Regions from separate parts of the Mesorhizobium sp. M0751 genome, predicted to be linked through region 2. Evidence: predicted binding sites of a transcription regulator. Region 2 holds the regulator's gene; the other holds the start of a gene.
The links. Region 2 encodes LexA, which represses DNA repair genes until DNA is damaged. Its sites were predicted from a motif close to TGTTCNNNNTGTGTTCNG; they were not measured.

Region 1: NKI19_RS14595 (DNA recombination protein RmuC) is a predicted target of LexA. The motif match lies at 2,220-2,237, and genes of this name have one in related genera.

What each region holds. Positions count from the first base shown of each region.
Region 1 is NZ_JAMYPH010000008.1:29,382-33,070, forward strand. Features, by position in the region: gene NKI19_RS14585 (cation diffusion facilitator family transporter) at 1-410, shown strand, start outside; gene NKI19_RS14590 (GFA family protein) at 478-882, shown strand; gene NKI19_RS14595 (DNA recombination protein RmuC) at 928-2,187, opposite strand; gene def (peptide deformylase) at 2,291-2,821, shown strand; gene fmt (methionyl-tRNA formyltransferase) at 2,838-3,689, shown strand, end outside.
Region 2 is NZ_JAMYPH010000006.1:11,510-15,198, reverse strand. Features, by position in the region: gene NKI19_RS11920 (ComEC/Rec2 family competence protein) at 1-1,681, shown strand, start outside; gene lexA (transcriptional repressor LexA) at 1,675-2,409, opposite strand; gene kynU (kynureninase) at 2,857-3,689, shown strand, end outside.

The DNA.
Region 1 (3,689 bases), on a different contig from region 2:
TGCTGGACATGCCGAAGCTCGACGGCGCCGCGTCGATCGGCATCGCGCTCATCCTGGGCGCGACCGCGGTCTTCCTGGCGCGCGAAAGCAAGAGCCTGCTGCTCGGCGAGCCGGCCTCGCCCGAGGTGCAAATGAAAGTGCTGGCCATCGTCCAGCAGGACCCGGCGGTGCAGCGGGCAAATGGCGTGCTGACGCTGCATATGGGTCCGCAGGAGATCGTCGCCGCTCTAAGCATCGAGTTCGAGGACCATTTGTCGGCGCCCGCGATAGAGACCTGCGTCGAGCGCCTTGAGACGCGACTGAAGGCGGAGATGCCGGAGGTGACGCGGCTCTTCGTCAAGCCGCAGACCACCGGCACCTGGGAACGCCGGAGCAAGGCCTTGGCGGCGTCCGGAGGGGAACCGGTCTGAGGAAAATGGCTGCGCCATCGGGCAGTCCCGGTTATGATTGCGGGCAAAAGCTCCAGGAGGAACGAAGATGAAAATCGACGGCGGGTGTCATTGCGGCGCCATCACTTACGAGGCCGAAGTCGATCCGGAAAAGACCACCATTTGTCACTGCATCGATTGTCAGAAGCTGACCGGAACGGCCTTTCGCGTCACCGTGCCGGCGTCCGAGGACAATTACAGGATCACCAAGGGTACGCCGAAAATCTACATCAAGACCGGTTCGAGCGGCGCCAAGCGTGCCCAGGCATTTTGCGGTGAGTGCGGCTCGCATCTCTACGCCACGTCGGCGGGCGAGGGACCGAAGGTTTACGGTATCAGGGTCGGCACGGCACGGCAGCGCGATCAACTGGTGCCGAGAAAGCAGATCTGGTACCGCTCGGCGCTGCATTGGCTGCCGGAATTCGAAGGCACAACCATCATCGAGGAGCAGTAGCGCCGGACCCGGGCGAAGCGCTCGGCTCCGGTTCCGGCATAGCTCTCAATCGTCGCCTTCGACGACCCTCAGCCTCAATTGCCCGGTTTTCGAGTCGGCAACACGCGGGCTGCTTTCCGCTTTTGCTCCGCCGCCGTTCGAAGAGGTGTCCTCTGCCGGCTGCACGCCAAACTCCAGCGCCTCGATCTTTTGTCCGCGCCTGGTCACCTTCGATGTCGAGACCAGGATGTCGTCGATATCCTTGGCCGATTGGCCGAAATGCGTCTGCAATTTGCGTACCCGCTCGTCGAGCCGAGAGACGTCTTCCATCAGCCGGATGACCTCGCCCTGGATCAGGTGCGCCTGCTCGCGCATACGGGCATCCTTGAGGATTGCCTGGATGACCTGGATCGACAGCATCAGAAGCGACGGCGAGACGATGACGATCCGCGAGCGATGCGCCTTTTGGACAACGGCCTCGAAATTCTCATGGATTTCGGCGAATACCGATTCCGAAGGCACGAACATGAAGGCGGTATCCTGCGTTTCGCCTTGGATCAGGTATTTTTCGGAAATATCGCGGACATGCACCTCGATGTCGCGGCGGAAAGCCTGAGCGGCGGACTTCTGCAGGTCGGCGCCTTCGGCGGCCCGGATGGCATTCCAGGCCTCGAGCGGAAACTTTGCATCGATGGCAAGCGACGGTGCGCCGTTCGGCATCTTCACCAGGCAGTCGGGCCGGCTGCCATTCGACAAGGTCGCCTGGAATTCATAGGCGCCGTGCGGCAATCCGTCGGCGACGATGGCTTCCATGCGCGACTGGCCGAAGGCCCCGCGCGTTTGCTTGTTGGAAAGGATCGCCTGCAATTGCACGACCTGGCCGGCCAGCGACTGGATGTTGCCTTGCGCGATATCGATAACCGCCAGCCGTTCCTGCAGCTTGGCGAGGCTCTCATGCGTCGATCTCGTCTGCTCGGTCATGGTCTGGCCCAAGCGGCCGGTCATGGCATCGAGGCGCTGGCCGATCGACTGTGTCAGTTCCGCCTGGCGCGCCCCGAACACTTCGGCGATGGCGCCCATGCGGCCCTGCATTTCCGCCTGGCTTGCCAAGATGCCGGCCATCCTCGCCTCGGCATCGCGGGCGTGGTCGGCGGCTTCGGCGGCCGCCATTGCACGCGCCTTGGCTGATCGCCAGAGCGCAACGACGAGCGCCATGAACAGTCCGAGGAACAGCATTGCGCCGAAACCCAGGGCATGGCCCAGCGTGATCGTGGTGGCGCCGAGGCGGGCGACAGGTTCGGACAGGATGGTGGCCAGATCGTTCATGCCAACAGCATAGATGATTCGGTCTGCCGGCACAGATCAAAACGTGAACGACCCGAAGGCGTCCCGGTTGACGCTTTTCCTGCGAGGTCTTAGGTGAGACGCCATGTCGATCAAGCCGCTTATCATCCTCCCCGATCCCGTCCTGCGTCAGGTTTCAAAACCGGTCGAGCGTGTCGACGGCGATTTGCGCAAACTGGCCGGCGACATGCTGGACACCATGTATGACGCGCCCGGCATCGGCCTCGCGGCGATTCAGGTCGGCGAACCCTTGCGCATGCTGGTGATCGACCTCGCCAAAGAGGACGAGACGCCAGCGCCGCATGTCTTCATCAATCCCGAAGTCCTCGAAAGCTCCGACCAGCGTTCGGTCTACGAGGAAGGCTGCCTGTCGATCCCCGATTACTATGCCGAAGTCGAGCGCCCCGCCGCGGTGCGGGTGAAATATCTCGATCGCGACGGCAAGCTGCAGGAGATCGAGGCCGAGGGACTGATGGCGACCTGCCTGCAGCATGAAATCGACCATCTCAACGGCGTGCTGTTCATCGATCACATCTCAAAACTGAAGCGCGACATGGTGGTCAAGAAGTTCAAAAAGCTCGCCAGGGACAAGGCGCCGGGCAAGATGGTGGGATAGGGGTCGACGAATGCCCCTGCGTGTCGTCTTCATGGGTACGCCAGAATTCTCCGTTCCGACCTTGCGGGCGATTGCCGGGGCCGGGCATGAACTGGCAGCCGTCTACACGCAGCCGCCGCGCGCCGGCGGCCGGCGCGGGCTTGAGCTGACGCCGTCGCCGGTGCAGCGCGAGGCGGAGCGGCTGGACGTCGAGGTGCGGACGCCGGTGTCGCTGAAGAGCGAGACGGAGCAGGAGGCGTTCCGCGCCTTGCGCGCCGATGTGGCCGTGGTCGTCGCCTACGGGCTGCTTCTGCCCAAACCCATTCTCGAGGCGCCGCGGCGCGGTTGCCTCAATGGCCACGCATCGCTGTTGCCGCGCTGGCGCGGCGCTGCCCCTATCCAGCGCGCCATCATGGCCGGCGATACCGAGACGGGCATGATGGTGATGCGGATGGAGGAAGGCCTCGACACCGGGCCGGTGGCAATGGTTGAAAAATGCGCCATTGGACCCAACATGACGGCCGGCGATCTGCACGACCGGCTGATGGTTCTCGGTGCTGCGCTGATGGTGCAAGCGCTCGAACGGCTGGAGCGGGATACGCTGACATTTACCACACAGGCGGAGGTGGGGGTGACCTACGCCAAGAAAATCGATAAATCGGAGACTCGCATAGACTGGCTGCGACCTGCCGGCGACGTGCACAATCAGATTCGCGGCCTGTCGCCCTTTCCCGGTGCATGGTGCGAGGCCGAAATCGGCGGCCGCGTGGAACGGCTGAAACTGCTTCGCTCGACGCTCTCGCAAGGCGCCGGCGAACCGGGAGGAATTCTCGATGACCGGCTGACGGTCGCCTGCGGGTCAGGCGCGATCAGTCTGGTCGAAGTTCAA
Region 2 (3,689 bases):
CGGCAGCGGCTTTTTTCTCGGCAATCCGAAAGTCGTGTCGTCGGGCAGCATGCCGCTTGCCGCGCGGCTTTCTTCCGCGATCGAAGACGCGCGCGAATCCATCGCCGACCATATCCGCAGCCGCATCGGCGGCGCCGAGGGCGAGATTGCTGCTGCGCTGATCGTCGGCGTGCGCGCCGGCATTCCCGAGGAGATCAACGAAGCGATGCGGCGTACAGGCATCTATCACATCATCTCTATCTCGGGGCTGCATATGGCGTTGGTCGCCGGCACCATCATGGCGCTGCTGCGCGGCGCCTTTGCGCTGTTTCCCGATTTCTCATCGCGACGGCCGGTCAAGAAATATGCCGCGGCCACCGCGCTTTTTTCGATTGCGGCCTACCTCGTCTTTTCCGGCATTGTGGTAGCGGCCGAACGCAGCTTCATCATGCTGGCGGTGATGCTTATCGCCGTGCTGTTCGACCGGGCCGCGCTCACCATGCGCAACCTGGCGATCTCGGCCATCGCGGTCATCCTGGTGTCGCCGCACGAGGTGGTCGGTCCGAGTTTCCAGATGTCCTTCGCCGCGACGGCGGCCCTTGTCGGCGCCTATGCAGGCTGGTCCGATTACCGCGCCGGCAGGGCCGCCACGCCGCCGCTGCGGCGGTCGCCGCTACGCTTTGCCACGCGAAAGGTCCTGCTGGGCATGGGCGGCCTAGCGATGACCTCGATCATTGCAGGGAGCGCCACGGCGCTTTTCGCCATATGGCACTTCCAGCGCGTGGCGCCGCTCAGCCTGTTCGCCAATCTGGCCATCATGCCCATCGTCTCACTGGTCGTCATGCCCTTCGCCGTTCTCAGCGCGCTGGCGATGCCGTTCGGTGCGGATGGGCCGTTCCTCTATGTGATGGGCAAGGGGCTAACGGCGATGATCGCCCTGTCCGGGTGGATCTCCGAGCGCTCGCCGATCGATGCGGTCGGGCTGATTTCGCTGAGATCCGTCCTTCTGGTGACGATCGCCCTCGTCATTGCCAGCATGGCGACGACCTGGTTGCGGCTCGCGGCACTTCCTTTTGCGCTCGCCGGCTTGCTGACGACAACGCAGACGCGCGTACCCGATGTATTGATCTCGGAGGACGCACGGCTGGTCGCGCTGCCGATTGGGAGCGGTGAACTCGCGGTCAACCGGGCACGCCCGAATGAGTTCACCATCGACAACTGGAAACGCGCGCTCACATCAGAGGCTATCGTCGCGCCGGAAACACCTGGAAAGAACGACCCGCAATTCGACATTGCCGATCCGGCCGAACTACCGCCGGGCATGCCGTTCATTTGCGCGGACGGCCTCTGCCTTGCCAGGCATCCATCCGGCGCGATCATCGCGCAAGCCAAGGACCGCAATACTGCGCGGCCAGCCTGCGCCTTTGCCAGTTTGATCGTCATCGACGACGCCACCGCCCATAACCCCTGCTACTACGACCGGCTGGTCCTCGTCGTCACCAAACGGCAACTGGCGCGCGCGGGAAGTGCCGCCGTCTATTTCGATCCACAAGCGGCAACACGCGCCGAAATCCGTTTCGCAGTCGAAAAATCATACCGGCCCTGGCACGTGCAGCGGAAATTTTCACGCGCGGCGCGGGGCCTGCCGCCATACCGCAGGGCCGACAAACCCAAAGCCGGCGCCAAGGGCGGAGCTCAGTAGCGGCGGATCAGTCCGACGAGCTTGCCTTGCACCTTGACCCTGTCTGGTCCGAAGATGCGCGTCTCGTAGGCCGGATTGGCGGCTTCCAGGGCGATCGAAGCGCCCTTGCGGCGGAACCGCTTCAGCGTCGCTTCCTCCTCGTCGACCAGTGCCACCACGATCTCACCGGGGCTCGCCGTATCGGCATTGCGGATGATCACCGTGTCGCCGTCGAAAATGCCAGCCTCGATCATCGAATCGCCTTTGACCTCGAGCGCATAATGCTCGCCGCCCATGATCATATCCGGCGGCACCGAAATCGAATGCGTCTGGTGCTGGATGGCGTCGATCGGCACACCGGCGGCGATGCGGCCCATCACCGGGATCGAAACGGCGGCGACGACATCGTCGTCATTGCCGGCTGCAGGGACGCGCGACGATGTCGGCTTGCCCTGCCGAGGGGCGCCTTGCCCGAGGCTGCCCTGGATGACACTCGGCGAGAACTTGCGTGCCGCATTGAGGCCGGGGGCGATCGAGTCAGGCAGGCGCAGCACCTCCAGCGCACGGGCCCGGTTGGGCAAACGGCGAATGAAGCCGCGCTCCTCCAGTGCCGTAATAAGCCGGTGGATTCCCGATTTGGAAGCCAGGTCGAGCGCTTCCTTCATCTCGTCGAAGGAAGGCGGGATACCGCTTTCCTTCAATCTTTCGTGGATGAACATAAGCAGTTCGTGTTGTTTGCGTGTCAGCATAGCGACCCCCAACAGAATCAGAAAAACAAACCCAGAACAAACACTATCTGTTCCAGTTGTGTTCCGCAACTGTTTAAAGTTTAATGAATGCGTTAAGGCTCGGGAAACAAACGACGTCCCCTAACCGGGGTACCGCACTTTCACCGTCGCGAGCCTCATCGCCTTGATTCTGCTTTCGTTTGCGCCCTTCTGGCTTCCCGGAAGGCCACATTGGCATCGGCCGTCGGTCGGCAAATGGCACGGAAGTGAACCCTATCGAGTGTGCGGTTTGGTCAATGCACCGTGAACGAAACGAACTCAAAACGCCAACCTCGGGTTAGGTCCTGGTTTCCATCGCCTGGTCAGGCTGCTTCTCGCCGGTGGAGTCTTGCTGCGCGCAACCAGGTAATGGAAGAACAGTCGATGCGTGTCCGGCGTTGCGTTGGATCTTGGGGGAGCAGGCAAATCATGACAGGAATTCCCGATCTCGTGGCCGTAAAGGCGATGGATGCCGCGGATCCGCTGCGCGCGATGCGCGACCGCTTTGTGTTGCCGCAAGGAGTGATCTATCTCGACGGCAATTCGCTAGGAGCTGCTTCACGTGCCGCTTTCGATGAATTGCGCAAGGCCGCGACCGAAGAATGGTCGCATGATCTTATCCGCGCCTGGAACGCGGCCGGCTGGTTCAACATGCCGCTCGAACTCGGCGACCAGCTCGGGCGCCTGATTGGCGCCGCGGCCGGCCAGACGGTGGTCTGCGACACGACGTCGGTCAACATCTACAAGCTGCTGCACGCCGCCATGGCTATGCGACCGGAGCGGCAGGTCATCGTCGCCGAGGGCGATAGTTTTCCGACGGACCTCTACATGGCTGAGGGTGTGGTTTCGACGCGAAAAGATACGCTGCTGCGCCTCTCGGGGGTCGACGCGCCGAGCATCGAGGAGCTGATCGACGCACGCACCGCCGTGGTGCTGGTCAACCACGTCAACTACAAGTCGGGCGAACTGCGCGACATGCCGGCGCTGACGCGCAGGGCCCAGGAAGCCGGGGCGATGATCGTCTGGGATCTCTGCCACACCGCCGGTGCGATGCCAGTCGAGCTCGACAAGGCAAAGGCCGATTTTGCCGTTGGCTGCACTTACAAATATCTGAATGGCGGACCGGGCGCGCCTGCCTTCATCTATGCGGCTGAGCGGCATCTTGCCGACATCCAGCAGCCGCTCACCGGCTGGTGGGGCCATGCACGGCCCTTCGCCTTCGAGCCAGGCTATGCGGCCGGCACCGGCATCCGCCGGTTTCT